DNA from 4 places in the Chitinophaga pinensis DSM 2588 genome. Region 2 is predicted to be linked to each of the others. Evidence: riboswitches for the same ligand, from Rfam matches in the RefSeq annotation. Region 2 holds a riboswitch; each other region holds the start of a gene.

Region 1 (4,199 bases), 660 kb from region 2:
TAGGAATCGCGAAATGGTCCAGGTTAACAGCCGTCATTTCATTCAGCTGAAAGTCCGCCGAAAGCGCCACATCCCAGAAAGAAGTCAGTTTATACTGGTTAGCGGAGGAAATATAATATTCATGCTGGCGATAGCGGTTCATGAGCGGACCGTAATCCGTAATGATCGATGTATCAAGATAACGTACATAATCATACATATACTTGGCATTCAACAACATGGTATACCGCTTGCCGAATTTCTTGTTGTAGGAGGTTTGTACAAACAGATTGCGGTCCCACTGGTGTTGCCCGTTATAGAACTTATTACTGACAATAGCGCCAGGCAGTCCGCGGGTGGAATTGTAATAATAAACTTTCGCGTGCCAGGTACTGCTGTCTTTAAACTGCCCGTAGAGCCCCCCTTCTACGCGGGAAGCGTCTATACCGGCATTTTCCCTGACAGCGGTCGTATCATAGGTACCATTGGTGTACCTGAATTTATACCGGCCATTGCCATGCAGCCATTCACTGCTGATAACTGCTGACAGGTTACTGGAGATCTTTTGTTCCAGTCGTACCGAGGGGTTGACCATACCGAACGAACCGGTCTTAATAGCTACTTTGCCATGCGTGGTTTCTCCTTCATGAAAAATCGGTTTCCTGGATTGCAGATAAATGGAGGAAGCTGCAGAAAATCCTTTTGCAGGTTGAAGAATAGCGCCTTTCTGCGCATTATAAAGATCGATCTGTTCTATATTATCCAGCGAAAAACGCCCCAGATCCACGGTACCGTTCTGCGCGTTGCCCAATTGTATACCGTCATAAAATACGCCCACATGGTTCGTTCCCATACTGCGTACGTTCAGGGTTTTGAGTCCACCTAAGCCACCGTAATCTTTCAGCTGTACCCCTGAAAAGAAGCGTACGGCGTCAGCCACAGACAGGCTATTCATCTTCTCCAGCGCAACACCGCTCAGTGTCTGTACAGGAGAAACGGAATTATTCTTACTGGAAAAAATGGTAACGCCCTGTAGCATCCGGGCAGCAGCAGTATCTTTTGGTACTGCTGCTGCGGATGCCGGCTTCGCCTTATCCTGTGCAAACAGAGATAGCGGCAGAAAGGAAAGAAGTATAAGAAGACGGTAAGTCAATTAAATGTTGTTTTAACTACAAAAGCTCCCAGTTAAGAATTAGGAATTAAGAATTAGGAATTAAGAATTAAGAATTAAGAATTAAGAATTAAGAATTAAGAATTTATCATTTATTGACGCCTCGGGTGCATTCTAAGCTGAATACCACGCCGGCCCATATTGATATTAGGAACGTCCTTTCTTCTGGAAGGCTAACCAATTCTTAATTCTTAATTCCTAATTCCTAATTGATTATCATGCCCGGGAAGAAATACCCCTTGTAACTCGTTGCGTGCAGCAGCGCGCCATTTGCCGCACTATGTATATACAGCTGGTTATTAATATCAGCGCCATACAGATTCGCATTACTGTTCAGCACCAGTATATTTCTGATACGATCAAACCAGATACCCTTTCCGAAGAAGTACTGTCCTGAAGGCAATGTGATAAATGGCGTATTCAGAGATGCTGCCTGTCCCGGAAGATATTTATAGACTTTATTGTTACCGGAGATTATATAGATCGCATTTTCAGTGGTAGATGCTACCATCGAGCTGCTATTGTAGGTAAATTCATTGTAATACACCGGGAAATTGGTGGTGATGCTGTCTACAGACAATGCACCGGCATTGATCTTTTTCAGCTGTGTTTTCGAAGCCGCCCATACGCTACCGTCCTGGCTTTGTACAAAGCCAGATACTGCTGTACCGAGTTTCTTTGCGACACTGTAGTCATTGGTATTGAGTACCACGATACCATCGTTCACAGACAGGAGAAAAATATGATTGCCACTTCTGAACATATCTGTTACTTCTCCTGTTACCCCTGGAATGGCCGTGCCGAGCGTAAGGTTAGTCAGGTTTACGGGGAAAACGCCGGTGCTGGTACTTAGCAAACCTCTTGTTTCATCCACACCGACAAATGAACGGCCATCATCGCCCGGCAAAGACTCGATACGATTGGTTTCTTTTAATGTTTTGGCATCCAGCACGACCATTGGAGCGCCGTATTTACCAACAAGATATATTTTATTATTATAAACGGTACCAAACTCCATGGTACTGGTATTCGGACCTAATGTTTTACCGGGATTTTCAGCGCTGTAGACGTATTCTATTACCGTATCCTTGTCATAGTCAAAGAAGTTAAGATCCCCTGCTCTTGTACCATAGTTACCTTCCGTTACCATCAGAAAGCCGGTGCCATACTTTGATGGGATGACTACATCATCATCCGTTTTACAGGCAGCGGCTAGTAACAGACCACCTAATAACCAGAGGCGTAAATTTTTATACATACATCGAATTTTTATTACAATAGATAAGTTTAGTCTGGACAATAATTTTTACTAAACGGCAGTCAAACCGTCTATTTGGGGCATATCTTCAGCGGACTTTTAAACTACTTGAAATAAGCCTAAAGGCTATTACAACATCAGCGCTTTTCACCCGAAGACACGATATAGCTGTTGCAACTGGCAGGTCTTCTGGCTCTCCTGCTTTTCCCGGGCCTTCCCGTTCCGCCTGGGGCGGACAGTGGCTTTGAAGAGTATACCGGAAAAAACGAACGCGTATTGCGATACAGGATTACAGCTACGGGGATAGCTCCGGAGTTACACCGGATTCCCTATTAATTCGCCTTCAGGCGAAACCAAATGCGGCACAAACCTACTGTATGAGCAGTAAATATCCAAAAAGAAAAATACGTAGTATCTTGCCGCAAATTCAAAACTGTTCTGTTGAAACAACTATTTCTGATAGTAGCATTCCTCTTCGGGAGCTACTCCAGCTATGCCCAAAGCCTGCTTAACAAAACCGTCTCAGTCATCGCAGACCGCAAACCCCTGGCTGCTGTACTGGACGATATCAGTATGCAGGGGGATTTCCATTTCTCTTATGTCAAGGAATTTATTCATGATGATAGCCTGGTGACGGTCAATGTCAGCAATCGCTCTGTCAAACAAGTGCTCGACATATTGTTTCAGGGCAATTTCCAGTTCCGCGAGATCGGTAATCAGATCATTATACAACCCGGCACCTCTTCAAAAGAGAAGTGGTATGTAGTCAGCGGACAAATCAAAGACGCCACCACCGGGCGTCCTATCGTGAATGCCAGTGTCTATGAAGGCGTACAGCTGATCTCTACCCTAACCGATGATCAGGGGTATTTCAGGCTGCGTCTCCGTGAAAAGGAAAGAACCGCGGCCATGCTGACCGTCAGCAAGGAACTGTACCGCGACACCATCATGCTGGTACCTGGCGGGCATGACCAGGAAATGAACGCCACTATCAAACCCGCAGCCCCTATACAATTATCAATAGTAGACGTCAATCAACATACACATGTAGAACAGACTTTCTTTGGCCGTTTCTTCCTGTCTTCCAAACAGCGGATGCAGAGTTTGAACCTGAGTGACTTCTTTACCCGCCAACCCTATCAATACTCCCTCTTACCTGCTTTAGGCACACATGGAAAGTTGGGTTCGCAGGTGGTAAATAAATTTTCCATGAACCTGATAGGTGGCTATACCGCCGGTCTGAGTGGTGTCGAAATAGCCGGCATCTTCAATATTGACCAGAAAGCTGTCAAGTGGGTACAGGTAGCCGGCGTCTTTAATATAGTAGGCGGACATTTCAGCGGCGTACAGGTGGGGGGCATACATAATCACATTATGGACTCACTGAAGGGCTTACAGGTAGGCGGGGTTAGTAATATCCTGAAATACGATTTCCGTGGCGCACAGATCGGCGGCGTCTACAACCGGTCCGGTAGTGGTGGCAATGGTATGCAGATCGGCGGTATACTGAATAGTACGGGTGGGCCCATAAAAGGCGCACAGATCTCCGGCGCTGTTAATCTTGCGGGGGGAAATATTAAGGGTACACAGATCGGCGGTGTCCTGAATAGTACGATGGGGGTTATGAACGGCGCCCAGATCTCCGGGGCTATTAACTTTGGACGGGACACAGTTGACGGAACACAGATCGGTGGTGCGGTGAATGTTGCCTGGCAAAAGATAAAAGGTGCGCAGATCGCCGGTGCGGTGAATGTCAGCAAAGAAGAAGTGAGCGGTGCACAAATAGCCGGG
Region 2 (4,199 bases):
GATAATTCCCGTGAGGATACCGATGCAATCGTCCTGGTGGATAACGTTGATCGGTGCATCACCGTTCTCTACATTCTTCTTGCCGGCCAGGAAACGGCCAGGCATACGATCGTAGCCGATCAGCCCTGCAAAACGAATCACCGTTGTCATAAAACGGATATTGGTACGCAGCATTTTTTCAACAGCCAGTAAGGCTTTACCGCTGCCTTTAGACGGGGTAGCGGTTTCATGTTCGAATACTTCTCCGTTTACATCAGGGTAGACGGAGGTGGAACTGATGAACAGCACCTTTTGTACCGGACTTTTCTCTATCGCTTTCACGAGGTGTGCCATCTGTGCCTGATGATAGAGCACGACGTCTTCCCGGCGGGAAGGAGGAAAATTAATGATCAGTATTTCACTTTCCAGGAACCCGGCTATGTCATTACTTTCAATACCGGCTTCAGTGATCATGACCTGATAAGGTTGGATCTGTGCCTGTGTCAGTTCTCCCATTTTATCTTCCGAAGTGACAGAGCCTTTCACGGTATATCCTTCTTTTACAAGATGGATTGCCAGCGGAAGACCCAGCCAGCCGCAGCCTAATATGCTGATGATATTTGTCGGTGCTTTGCTCATATAATGTTTGATCCTTAACGTGGGTCTGTCTCATTGGCGATCTCCTGTTTGGCGTATCTGTGCCGCAGGTAGAGCTCCACGTATAAAGATATAATGATACTAATAAAAACGAGTCCGACAATATTATTCTGGAAATCATTTAGTTCCAGGGACTCGTTCCAGGCGCTTGCAATTTTATACATAGGAATGGCAAAACACATGATCGTGATCAGCACATTCAGTTTAAAACGATGACTCTGGATCTTTTTCTGATCGAAGGTCTTGAGTAACTTGCTCAGCAGCAGGGAATCGCAGGTACCGGTGATGATCAGTCCCAGTGAGAATACCACGCCGCCCATGATAGCATAGATCCATTGATTAGAGACGGATACGGCATAACCGAATGCAGCGATCTGGGAGGAGGTATCAAAGATGAACCCGAATATGATACCGGTGATGATAACGGTAAACGGATTCAGACTGTTACTGAAGGTTTTGGGTAACAGTCGCTTACGGAAACTACCTGTCTGTGTACTGTCCTTGCGGGTCAGATTGATCAGGTTAGAAATACCCATAAACAGGAGCATCACGGAAGACAGCCATTCCACCACGATATCCAGTGCAGGAGGCATTTCGAAGTTATTCTTCAGTATACAAAGGAAGAGGGCTATGGCGGTGACCATGATCCCATGTCCGAAAGTAAAGAGTGTGCCTACCCATCTGGTCCAGATACTTTTATGGAGATGCAGACGGTAGGTATATCCGTCGATCACAGTAATATGATCGGGGTCCAGTCCATGACGTAAACCAAGTACGGCCAGGACGATAAATCCGGTCAGATCCTGTTGTAAGATGTTCATGTGCCGGGGTTTTATTCGTTTGGCTGAGGGCTTTTGAGCGTAAGCGGACTGGATGCTACCTCTTCAGCTTCCGGGAAATGCACATGTTCCAGTACCAATTCATTTTTCAGGAGATGTTGCGTCACGATCTCGCGGGTGGTATCCAGGTTTACATTTTTATACCAGAGACCTTCCGGATGCATAAAGATCATTGGTCCCCAGGTACATTGTCCCAGGCATTTGGTACGAACAGTGTGGATTTCGTCATTGAGGTCATGCTCTGTGAGGTGCGTTCTGAGCTGTACCGTGTTTTCATCAGCGGCGTTGTTTTTATTACAGGTGCCTCCATTACAGATAAAAAGGATCTTCTGAACTTTAGTCAGATCTTTAATTGCCATACGACTCGTTACTTTTGATTAATACATTAATTACCCGTTAATGATTAAACAAGACCTCAGCAAAAAGATAGAAAACAGGAAGCATGTATACCGGACGGCATACGTGCATTACGTTCTCCCATGACTTTTTTCCCGAAGTGTTGGATAAACATAGTTTGTTGGCAGGTCTTCTGACTCGTTCTACTCTTAACGCCTTCCCATCCGATTGGGGATTACGACAGTGGCACTGGTTAAAAGCTGTTACAGAACTTACAGCAGCGGGAACTGTTTTGGGTTTTCACCAAATTCCCTTTTAATTTCAGCCGGCTTTGGGCCGGACGAAAACCAAGAAACTGGCTCAAATGTAGGTAATTATTTGCTCTTTTTAGCAGGAGAATAGAACAGCGTGCAGTCAATCAGGTAGTTACGGCGTATATTATATAGGTGGCGACTATGAGTAAAACGCTCAGGAATGTGACAGCATGATTGATATACATGACTTTGCGCAGTTCTTCGTGGGCAATATCCCGGGGGTGTTCACCAATATAGGGTTTGACTACTAATTGTCCATGGTAGGTATTTGGCCCTCCAAAGCGGCAGTACATAATACCTGCCAGGGCGGCTTCCGGGTATCCTGAATTCGGACTGGCGTGCTGGTGGCCATATCTGAAGATGTAGGTCAGTCCCCGTCTGCTGAAGGCTACCAGTACCATGAGCAGTGCTGTGATACGCGCCGGAATGAAGTTGGCCACATCGTCCAGTCTGGCGGCAAATTTCCCGAACCAGAAATATTCCTCTTTTTTATACCCGATCATGGAATCCAGGGTGTTAATCATCTTATAGGTCATCATAGCCGGTAATCCGCCAACGGCGTAATAGAAAAGGGGCGCAATGACTCCGTCGCTCAGGTTTTCTGAGAGGGTTTCAAAGACGGCAGTTCTGATCTGGTTTTCGCCGAGGTTTTTGGTTTCCCTCCCTACGATCCAGGAAAGGCGTTTTCTGCCCGCATCCAGTCCCTGACTACTCAGTGCGTCAAAAACCTCGCGGCCTTCCTGTAAGAGGCTTTTATTGGCTAAAGCAAAGAAGACGAAAATGGAGGTGAACAGGTAGTAAAAGGCGGGTGTCTGTATTCGCAGTAACCAAAACTGCATGCCGGCAAAGAATAGCCAGCAGATAGCACACAGTAAGACGCTCAAAATCATCCCCTTCAGGAAACGGCCTTTCCCCCGGTTGAGTGTTTTGGTACCAAAGCTGATCAGATGACCAAACAACCTTATCGGGTGTGGCAGCCAGCGTGGATCTCCCAATGCCAGGTCCAGCAGATAGCCCGCCACTAAGGGAATAATGATTAAGAGATACTGCTGATCCATGCCTGAATACCTTTTATAAGTAGCTGATTTTCTTCCGGTCTTTGTGTGGCGACCCTGAAATGTTGTGGACTAAGGCTTTTGAAATTGGCCGCATCCCTTATCAGCAAACCTTCATTTTCCAGTAAGTATCGTTTAAGGTCAGCCGCAGTACCGGTGTTTGTCCGCGAAAGAAAGAAATTGGTCTGGGTATCCCTGACCTGTATACCTTCAATATGCTTCACCGCAGCCATCAGGTCCAGCGTGTCTTTCCGCAGGTCCGCGATAGGCAATGCCAATGCATCCCTGTGCTGTGCGATATAGAGTCCGGCTTCAATGGCCAGGGCATTGACAGACCAGGGCATTTTAGACGCGAGTATCTGTTGAATGATAGTCGCGTTACTGAGGATATAACCCAGTCGTAAACCCGGGATGGAATATGTCTTGGTGAGTGATTTTATAATAATAAGATTGGGCAACTGATCGATAGCGCCCACCATAGAGATGATTGCTTCCGTAAAATCTACATAGGCTTCATCAATCACGAATATCGTCTGCGGGTGTGCACCCAGCAATTCCCGGATCGTTTCAGGGTGTAATACTGCGCCGGTAGGATTATTCGGATTACCAAAGAATACGAGATCTGACGTGAAGCGGGTAGCGGGATGTAGTTCATCGTAAGGGATATAACTGATGCTGAGGTCATTCGCCTGACAGGCATCTTCATATTCTGCGAAGGCTGGTATAGCGATAGTAACTGATTTTCTGCGAAATGCGTGGGCTACCAGGTAGAAAGCTTCCGTTGCACCATTGGTGACCAGTACCTGCTCAGCGCTGAGTTGGTGCCAGTCGGCCAGTGCCTGTTGCAGGCGTTGTGCATTGGCTTCGGGATAGTTGTTCAGTTTATAGAGACAATCAGTCAGGTGCTGGCGTAATCCGCCGGCCAAGCCTTCGTAGTATACATTGGAACTAAAATCGGCTTTAACAGGATAATTGAACAGGTATCTGTCGTCTCCGTGCCCGTTGATCATGACTGTGTC
Region 3 (4,199 bases), 1.7 Mb from region 2:
GCCCTGCTGAAAGCACGGCGTACGACTTCTGAAGAAGCTTACCAGCAATTTACAAGCGGGGTATTCGCTCCGGCAGCTGAATCAGTCAGCCATTAAAAAACACCAATGGAGGTAAGACCGTTATCCACTGTTGGTCTTACTTCCGTTAACATTCGTTCGCCTGCAAATTGGCTATCTTTACAAGCATAATTAGTCCGGACAACTCCTTTTATTAGTTACATGCAGGTATATTCATTAGAATAACCTCGCATTACTGATACAAGCACTGCGCTGACCTAATTCAACAAGAAAAGCATTGTACAATGATTGATAAATCCGTTCCTAAAAAAGGGTTACATCACTTCAGATCTATCTCTGATCTGTGTAAAGCTTTAGGCGTTTCAAGTCCGCGGCATCCGTTGATCGCCGTCATCATCAATCATAACGAAATGAAACCGGACTCTCCATTAAGATACCTGTTGCATGATTTCTACATGGTCTCCTATAAAAGTACGATGAACGGCAAACTAAAATATGGACAAGGGTATTATGACTTTGATGAAGGTGGGTTAATATTTGTCGCGCCTAATCAACCACTATCTATAGTAGACGAAAGTGATCCATGCCAGGGTTACAGCCTGTTTTTCCATCCGGATATCATAGCGGGAAGTCATCTGGCCAAATCCATCAACAAATATGGTTTCTTCTCCTATAACATCAACGAGGCTTTACATCTGTCGGAAAAAGAACGACAGAAAATCTTACATCTCTTTGAAGAAATCCAGGATGAATTAGATACATCTATTGATGACATCAGTCAGGACCTGGTAGTCTCCTATATTGAAGTTTTACTGAACTACAGCAACCGGTATTACAAACGGCAATTCATTACAAGAAAGACCGTCAGCAGTCCGATTATAGAACAATTTGAAACACTGCTGAACACGTACTATACCGATGAAATGGGCCTGCAACATGGTATACCTACGGTGAAGTACTTTTCAGACCAACTGAACGTATCTTCCGGTTATCTGAGTGACCTGTTGCGCAACCTTACCGGACTGAACACACAACAGCATATTCATGCAAAGCTGATTGAAGCAGCTAAACAAAAACTCTCTACCACAGCGCTTACAGCGGCAGAAATCGCATATGAACTGGGATTTGAACATCCGCAGTCATTCAATAAACTCTTTAAAAGCAAGACGAACATGACGCCGCTACAGTTTCGCGAGGGACTTAAGTGAGTGAAGGTATCTGAAGATCGCTATTAATAAAAGAGGATGTCTGCCATATAGCAGACATCCTCTTTTATTGAATGATTATTGCAATACCGCCATATTAACCGGCAGTAATGATGAACAGTTTATAACTTCTCACACAAAAGGACATTATTCAGATAAAGATCCTTTCTGCGGGGCAAAATAGCCGCTAACACCATCGCATACAGGTTCATGGAACTATATACGACCAGACGGGCCAATGACCTTACAACCGGTATTTTACGGAAAACTGGTAGAATATGCTTCGCTACATAAGTAATCTTTAATTGCATAATCGTCTCTATGTTACCGCCGGTTTTATCTATCTGCAATACTTTAAAACCACTCTTTTCAAATAGGCTGCGCAATGCAAATTGCGTATAACGGGCATAATCGTTGGGTTCTTCATGCTCACAGATCGCAAACGGACAAGTGATCAGTATACGACCTCCTGATTTCATTACCCTATTGATCTCCAGCAAAATCTCTTCCAGGTTGAATACATGCTCAAATACCTCGGTACTGAACACTGCATCAAAATGCTGATCCGGGAAAGGCAGGTGTCTGCCATCATAGAAAACATCTACAGGCTCGTCATCATGCGGATGGCCTTCACTGTCATAATCCACACCGATATATTCATCCACAGAAAACAGACTCTTATAGGGTTTTGAACCACAGCCAAAATCCATTAAACGCCCTTTCAATTGAGGAATGTAAATAGTCAGCGCATTCAGGAGCGCCTTCCTTGTGAGATAGGCCGGATAGCGTATGTCCGGGTTAAAAGCGTAAGGTATTTGTCTGTCTGGCATCTGGTAAAAATAAAAATAATTTTCAATACGCAGCAGCTTACTGGAAAAAGGGAACACGCAAGGGCAAATTAAAAAAACGCTATATTTGCCCCGTTCAAGTTCTTTTTCTTTCCCCAACTTAAAAAGGTTCTGCTTAGCCGCAGATTAATAGGGAATCGTGTGTAAATCACGAACTGTCCCGCAACTGTAAGTAACACAATCAGTTGCTGCCAAAAAATATCCACTGTTCAGCCGAAGGCGGATGGGAAGGATGGTAGCAATGTTACAAGTCAGGAGACCTGCCTTTTTTATGCTGGCAATGCTTTCGTGGACTGAAGCAACGTCGAGAATGGAGGTGTATAGCCGGGGTGTAATAAACAATTACGCCCGTGGACTATTTGTGTATTTATACAAGCCTCCGGCCTTTTCTGTATAGCTGTACCCGATCGCATGGTAAAGTGCTGAAGAACATTTTTTTTATATTCTTCATCAACGCTATCAATGCAAATTTCTACAACAGGTAATGCCAGAACAGGTCATTATTACTTTTCTTTCTCTTTACAGGTTGTTTTTCTTTGTGCGCTTGTATGCATGGTGCATCCTTTTTTACAGGTGAACAAACTCCATGCACAATCGCAGACAAACGCAGCTCGTACCGGTGATTTGCGCGGACAGATCACTACAGAAACGGGGCAACCATTGGCGGATATCACCGTAAGACTACATGGCACCGGTCATGGTACAGTAACGGATACGGAGGGCCGCTTTACGTTTTCAAACATCCCTGAAGGGACATATACACTCGCAGCCAGCGGCGTAGGTTACCACACTGGTAAACACCCGGCTGTTGTCACCGGCGGACAAACAACCTCTCTCTCCTTTCAGCTGAACAGCCATACCGGCCAGCTATCGGAAGTAACAGTGAGTACCGCACAGGTATCCTCCTTTGCCGGTATTAATAAAATAGCGGTTCCTGTCAGAGACTTACCGCTGACCACCTCCGCAGTTTCTGCCCGTACACTTGAACAAAGAGGGACAGACGATCTGGGAGAAGCCATAAAAAACACGACAGGCGTACGTGCCAATACTACCTATGGCGGTTTCCAGCACTTCACTATCCGTGGTTTCAACAACTTTGTGTTACTCGTAGACGGTGTCAGAGATGAACGTCATAACATCTCTACCAGTGCCCCCAGTACGAACCTGGCTAATATTGAGCGTATTGAAGTACTGAAAGGACCCGCCTCTGTATTATTTGGGCATTCCGCACTGGGTGGTATCATTAACCTGGTACGCAAACGTCCTTCTAAGGAACAGAAAGCAGAATTCTCCGCCTCTTATGGCAGCTTTAATACCCGTCGTATGCGTGCTGGTGCAGGTGGTGCAATCAATAATAAACTCGCCTACAGAGTAGACGTCGGATTATCAGAAACAGATGGCTATCGCCAATCAGGCGTCAATACTAACAATGCTTATCTTGCCTTAGAATACACACCAACCTCGCGTGACAACTTCTATCTGAGTGTTGGCGCTAACAAAGACAAATATGATACAGATGCAGGTATTCCCGTAATGGAAGGCGGTAAGATCGCCCCGGGTATGAGCGTTGATACACGTTACAATGATCCCGCGGATTTCCTGAAGAATACCCGCTACGATTTCCAGCTGCGATATACGCATCAGTTCAACAGTAAACTCGTACTGTCTGACCAACTGTCTTACTCCTACGATAACATCGATTATCTTTCAACAGAGGAACTGACCTTCAACGAAGGAATGGACTCGCTGACACGTACCTCTCCCCTGTATTTTAATCATATCACCAAACCCCTGCAAAACCAGCTGGAGCTGACGTATACGACGCAAACAGGTAATATCGGGCATAAATTATTGTTTGGTTATTCCCTCAGCATCTTAGATCGTAAAACTTACAACGGTAATATTTCTGGTAGCGGACTTTATGCACAGATCGCGGTACAAAATCCGGTGCTGAGTCAGGGTAATATCGATTATTATCAGACACAGTACAGGGCGACAGAAGAGCAGGTACATGGCTTCTATGTACAGGAATGGCTGAAGTTATCGGATAAACTGAAAGCATTGGCGGGCCTCCGTTATGATCTCTTCAGGGGCACTTATTATACCAATAAGATAGACAGAACTCACC
Region 4 (4,199 bases), 2.6 Mb from region 2:
TAAAGTGCTGGCTATGTGCATCTTGCAGATAATACAAAAGTGCAGCAGGAAATCCTGCCGCACTTCATTGGTTTGAATAATGGATAAATGGTTATCTGGTAATGTTTATACCATTGTCTGAACCGCTACACGCATGTTGCGGGCGGCAGCTACCATGTTGCGTAATGCCTGCTCTGTTTCCGGCCATTTACGGGTTTTAAGTCCGCAGTCCGGATTCACCCATATATTCCGTGCCGGCAACAACTGTATAGCCTTTTCCAGCAGTTCTGTCATTTCAGCTACGGTAGGCACGCGTGGTGAGTGAATATCATATACGCCTGGTCCGATCTCATACGGATAATGGAAAGTGGAGAATACTTCCAGCAATTCCATCTGTGAACGCGATGTTTCTATGGTGATCACATCTGCGTCCATTGCAGCAATATTGCTGATAATATCATTGAATTCTGAATAACACATGTGCGTATGTATCTGTGTGGCATCTTCCACGCCGGAAACTGATACACGGAAGGCTTTTACAGCCCAGTCCAGGTAAGATTGCCAGTCCGCCTGACGTAATGGAAGCCCTTCTCTGATAGCAGGTTCGTCCACCTGTATTACCCGGATGCCTGCCTGTTCAAGATCCACCACTTCATCCCGGATAGCCAATGCTATCTGTAATGTGGTTTCAGCACGTGGCTGATCATCTCTTACAAAAGACCATTGAAGAATGGTAACAGGGCCTGTCAGCATTCCTTTCATCGGTTTGTTTGTCAGCGATTGTGCATAACTGCTCCATTCAACTGTCATCGGTGTACTACGTTGCACATCGCCATATATCACCGGTGGTTTTACGCATCGGGAACCATAGCTCTGTACCCAGCCGTTTTTTGTGAATACAAATCCTTCCAGTTGCTCACCAAAGTATTCCACCATGTCATTACGCTCAAACTCTCCATGTACCAGTACGTCTATGCGCAGGCTTTCCTGTAACTGTACAGAATCCTGTATGGCTTTACGAATAGCTGTATCGTATCCTTCTTTTGTAATATCTCCTTTTTTCAGATCGGCGCGTAGCTTTCTGATATCTTCTGTTTGCGGAAAAGAGCCGATTGTCGTTGTAGGAAACAGCGGCAATTGCAATACTTCTTCCTGTGCTTTCTGACGGGCAGTGAATATGCTTTTACGTGCTGCATCTGCAGGCGTCAGGGCTGCCAGGCGCGCTTTAACAGCTGGTTTATGAATAATAGCAGCTGTTGCTCTTTCCTGCATGGTGTGCTGGTTTGTTTGCAGCAGCAATTCATCATGACCATTCAGAATATCTTTCAACGCGATCACTTCATACACTTTCTGTTTTGCAAAAGCCATCCAGTTTTTGATCTGTGGTGTAAGTACGGATTCGTCTGTTTCCAGTTCAAGATCATAAGGTGTATGCAGCAGTGAACAGGAAGTCGCTATGAGTACTCGTTCTCTTCCAAGGGCTGCAATCGCCTTATTAATCAGCAGGAGGGACGTATCGTAGTTGTTTTTCCATATGTTACGACCATTCACAACACCTACAGAAAGTTGTAAACCGGCAGGTAAAGCCGCCAGTAAAGTATCCAGTTGTTCCGGCGCTCTGACCAGGTCTATATGTAAAGCATCTACCGGCAACTGTGTGGTCAGGGCTGTATTATCCTGTAATCCGCCAAAGTAGGTAGTCAGCAGAAGTTTCAGTGCAGGAACTGCTTTTCTGATCTTCGCATATGCCTGCAGGAAGAGGTCCTGTTGTGCCGGTGTCAGGTCCAGTACAAGGGTAGGTTCATCTATCTGTATCCAGGTAGCGCCTGCCTGGTAAAGTGATTGTAATACTTGGATGTATACCGGTAATAGTTTATCCAGCAAGGCTGGCAGCTGTAAGGATTCCTCTTTTATTTTTCCCAGGAGCAGGAAGCTGACAGGACCTACCAATACAGGTTTGGTATGGATGCCGATCGCCTGTGCTTCTTTGAATTCTTCCAGGCATTTATTGTACAGCAGACTGAATTCCTGTGAAGCATCAAATTCAGGTACCAGGTAATGATAGTTGGTATCAAACCATTTAGTCATTTCCATGGCCGTTGCATCAAATCCGTTTTTCTGATAGCCACGTGCCATCGCGAAATACAGCTCCGGACTGCTCGGTGTAACAAGACTTTCCTTTAATGCCTGGAAACGGGCAGGTATAGCGCCGGTCATGATACACATATCAAGTATCTGATCGTAATAAGAGAAATCATTTGAAGGAATCAGGTCAATTCCTGCCTGATGTAATGTCTCCCAGTTCTGTCGGCGTAACTGTCTGGCGGTAAGCTGTAATTTTTCAAGGGAGATCTTTCCGGTCCAATAGGCTTCATTGGCCTTCTTCAATTCCCGGTTGCTACCAATACGCGGATAGCCAAGAATGTTGGTTTGCATACTTGCATGTTTTTAAAGGAGTGAAATAATAGGAGACTTACTGCAGGTATGCGATACGGGAATGAGAAGGGCAGGGACAGGCGGCAGATCGCTGACGGGATGTCAACAATAGAGTGCCGGCGCTGATAACCTGATGACTGCTCCATATTCGCGAAAGCATACATCAATCTGTCTGTGGCAAGTATCCTGGCTTGTAACAGTTATGACCGTCCTTCTCGTCTGTACGTCTGCAGACGTACCCGACAATGGACATATGCCGGCCATAACCCGGGAGGTTACTTACAGTTGCGCGTCAGCCCGTGATTTACACACGGTTCCTTTTTAATTCCTTCTTTTTTACCGGAAGAACACCGCAAACAGTTATTGAGTGGCATTTAAGTTCCACAACAATATAAGTAACCTTGTTTATTTTCTGTGCAAACTTAGTATTGTGGAACAAAATTATTATAAAGTATTTTTATTTGGTGTTTTGTTCTTATATAGATCTTCATGTAGATGATTGTACTGTTTTGGATCAGAATTGCGATTTAAACAGTGATTTTTTCTGCCGGACATAGAAAACGGGCTGTACTTATTTGCCGGAATCCGAAATTCCTTACGTTTGCAATATGTTCAATAATTATAAATACACGGTAACTGAGCGCTTTATGCGCTATGTACAGATAGATACACAATCAGATCCACTCAGCAAGACCTTTCCTTCCACAGAAAAGCAGAAAGATCTTGGCCGCCTGCTGGTCAGCGAGTTACAGGAAATGGGCATCAAAGATGCCATCATGGATGAACATGGTTATGTGTTTGCCACGATCCCCGGTAATACAGATAAACAGGTGCCTGTTATCTGTTTCTGTTCTCACATGGATACCTCCAGCGATTGTAGTGGTAAAGATGTAAAACCAATTGTTCATCGTCAGTATGACGGAGGCGATATTGCTTTGCCGGAAGAGGGTACGGTGATCAGAGCTACCGAGCATCCTTACCTGGTTTCTAAAAAAGGAGATGATATTATTACCGCCAGTGGAACTACGCTGTTAGGTGCAGATGACAAAGCAGGTGTAGCTGAAATTATGGATGCCGCACAGTTCCTGCTGGCACATCCTGAAATCAAACATGGCGATATCCGTATCCTGTTTACACCGGATGAAGAGGTAGGGCGTGGTGTGGAAAAACTGGATATGCAACGCCTGGGTGCGCAGTTTGGTTATACATTAGATGGTGGTGAACGTGGTTCACTGGAGAATGAAAGCTTTTCTGCAGATGGCGCAAAGATCACCATAAACGGTGTTAGCGTACATCCGGGTACAGCCAAGGATAAATTGGTGAGTGCCATTAAGATAGCCAGCGAAATCGTGGATGCGCTTCCGAAAGACAGTCTGTCACCCGAAACTACGGAAGACCGTCAGGGCTTTATTCACCCGGTAAGGATACACGGTATCGTAGAACATGCGGAGATCGATTTTATACTGCGTGACTTCATAACGGCTAAACTGGAAGATCATGCCGCCTTCCTGCGTAATATTATGAATACGGTGATGGCCCGTTATCCACAGGCCAGCGCCACCCTTACCGTTACACAGCAATACCGCAATATGAGAGAAGTGCTGGACCTGCATCCGGAGGTAACAGCTAATGCAGAAGAAGCCATCCGACGCGCAGGGGTAGAGCCTTTAAGGCTGATCATCCGTGGCGGAACAGACGGTTCCAGACTCTCTTTTATGGGTTTACCCTGTCCGAATATCTTCACTGGTGAGATGGCCCTGCACAGCAAAAATGAGTATGTGAGT

The links. A riboswitch is a leader RNA that binds a small molecule or an ion and turns the genes downstream of it on or off. The one in region 2 is predicted to bind cobalamin.
Region 1: another riboswitch for cobalamin. It lies ahead of CPIN_RS19570 (DUF5074 domain-containing protein); the one in region 2 lies ahead of CPIN_RS22175 ((2Fe-2S) ferredoxin domain-containing protein).
Region 3: another riboswitch for cobalamin. It lies ahead of CPIN_RS15585 (TonB-dependent siderophore receptor); the one in region 2 lies ahead of CPIN_RS22175 ((2Fe-2S) ferredoxin domain-containing protein).
Region 4: another riboswitch for cobalamin. It lies ahead of metE (5-methyltetrahydropteroyltriglutamate--homocysteine S-methyltransferase); the one in region 2 lies ahead of CPIN_RS22175 ((2Fe-2S) ferredoxin domain-containing protein).

What each region holds. Positions count from the first base shown of each region.
Region 1 covers NC_013132.1:4,895,061-4,899,259, reverse strand. Annotated here, with positions in the region: gene CPIN_RS19575 (TonB-dependent receptor) at 1-1,132, opposite strand, end outside; gene CPIN_RS19570 (DUF5074 domain-containing protein) at 1,356-2,408, opposite strand; cobalamin riboswitch at 2,571-2,781, opposite strand; gene CPIN_RS19565 (STN and carboxypeptidase regulatory-like domain-containing protein) at 2,850-4,199, shown strand, end outside.
Region 2 covers NC_013132.1:5,559,882-5,564,080, reverse strand. Annotated here, with positions in the region: gene CPIN_RS22185 (SDR family oxidoreductase) at 1-618, opposite strand, end outside; gene CPIN_RS22180 (HoxN/HupN/NixA family nickel/cobalt transporter) at 633-1,457, opposite strand; gene CPIN_RS22175 ((2Fe-2S) ferredoxin domain-containing protein) at 1,469-1,834, opposite strand; cobalamin riboswitch at 1,978-2,178, opposite strand; gene cbiB (adenosylcobinamide-phosphate synthase CbiB) at 2,230-3,183, opposite strand; gene CPIN_RS22165 (pyridoxal phosphate-dependent aminotransferase) at 3,162-4,190, opposite strand; gene CPIN_RS22160 (cobyric acid synthase) at 4,187-4,199, opposite strand, start outside.
Region 3 covers NC_013132.1:3,863,374-3,867,572, reverse strand. Annotated here, with positions in the region: gene CPIN_RS15600 (SDR family oxidoreductase) at 1-96, shown strand, start outside; gene CPIN_RS15595 (helix-turn-helix domain-containing protein) at 303-1,226, shown strand; gene CPIN_RS15590 (class I SAM-dependent methyltransferase) at 1,346-2,053, opposite strand; cobalamin riboswitch at 2,161-2,353, shown strand; gene CPIN_RS15585 (TonB-dependent siderophore receptor) at 2,534-4,199, shown strand, end outside.
Region 4 covers NC_013132.1:8,139,727-8,143,925, reverse strand. Annotated here, with positions in the region: gene metE (5-methyltetrahydropteroyltriglutamate--homocysteine S-methyltransferase) at 106-2,415, opposite strand; cobalamin riboswitch at 2,575-2,785, opposite strand; gene pepT (peptidase T) at 3,024-4,199, shown strand, end outside.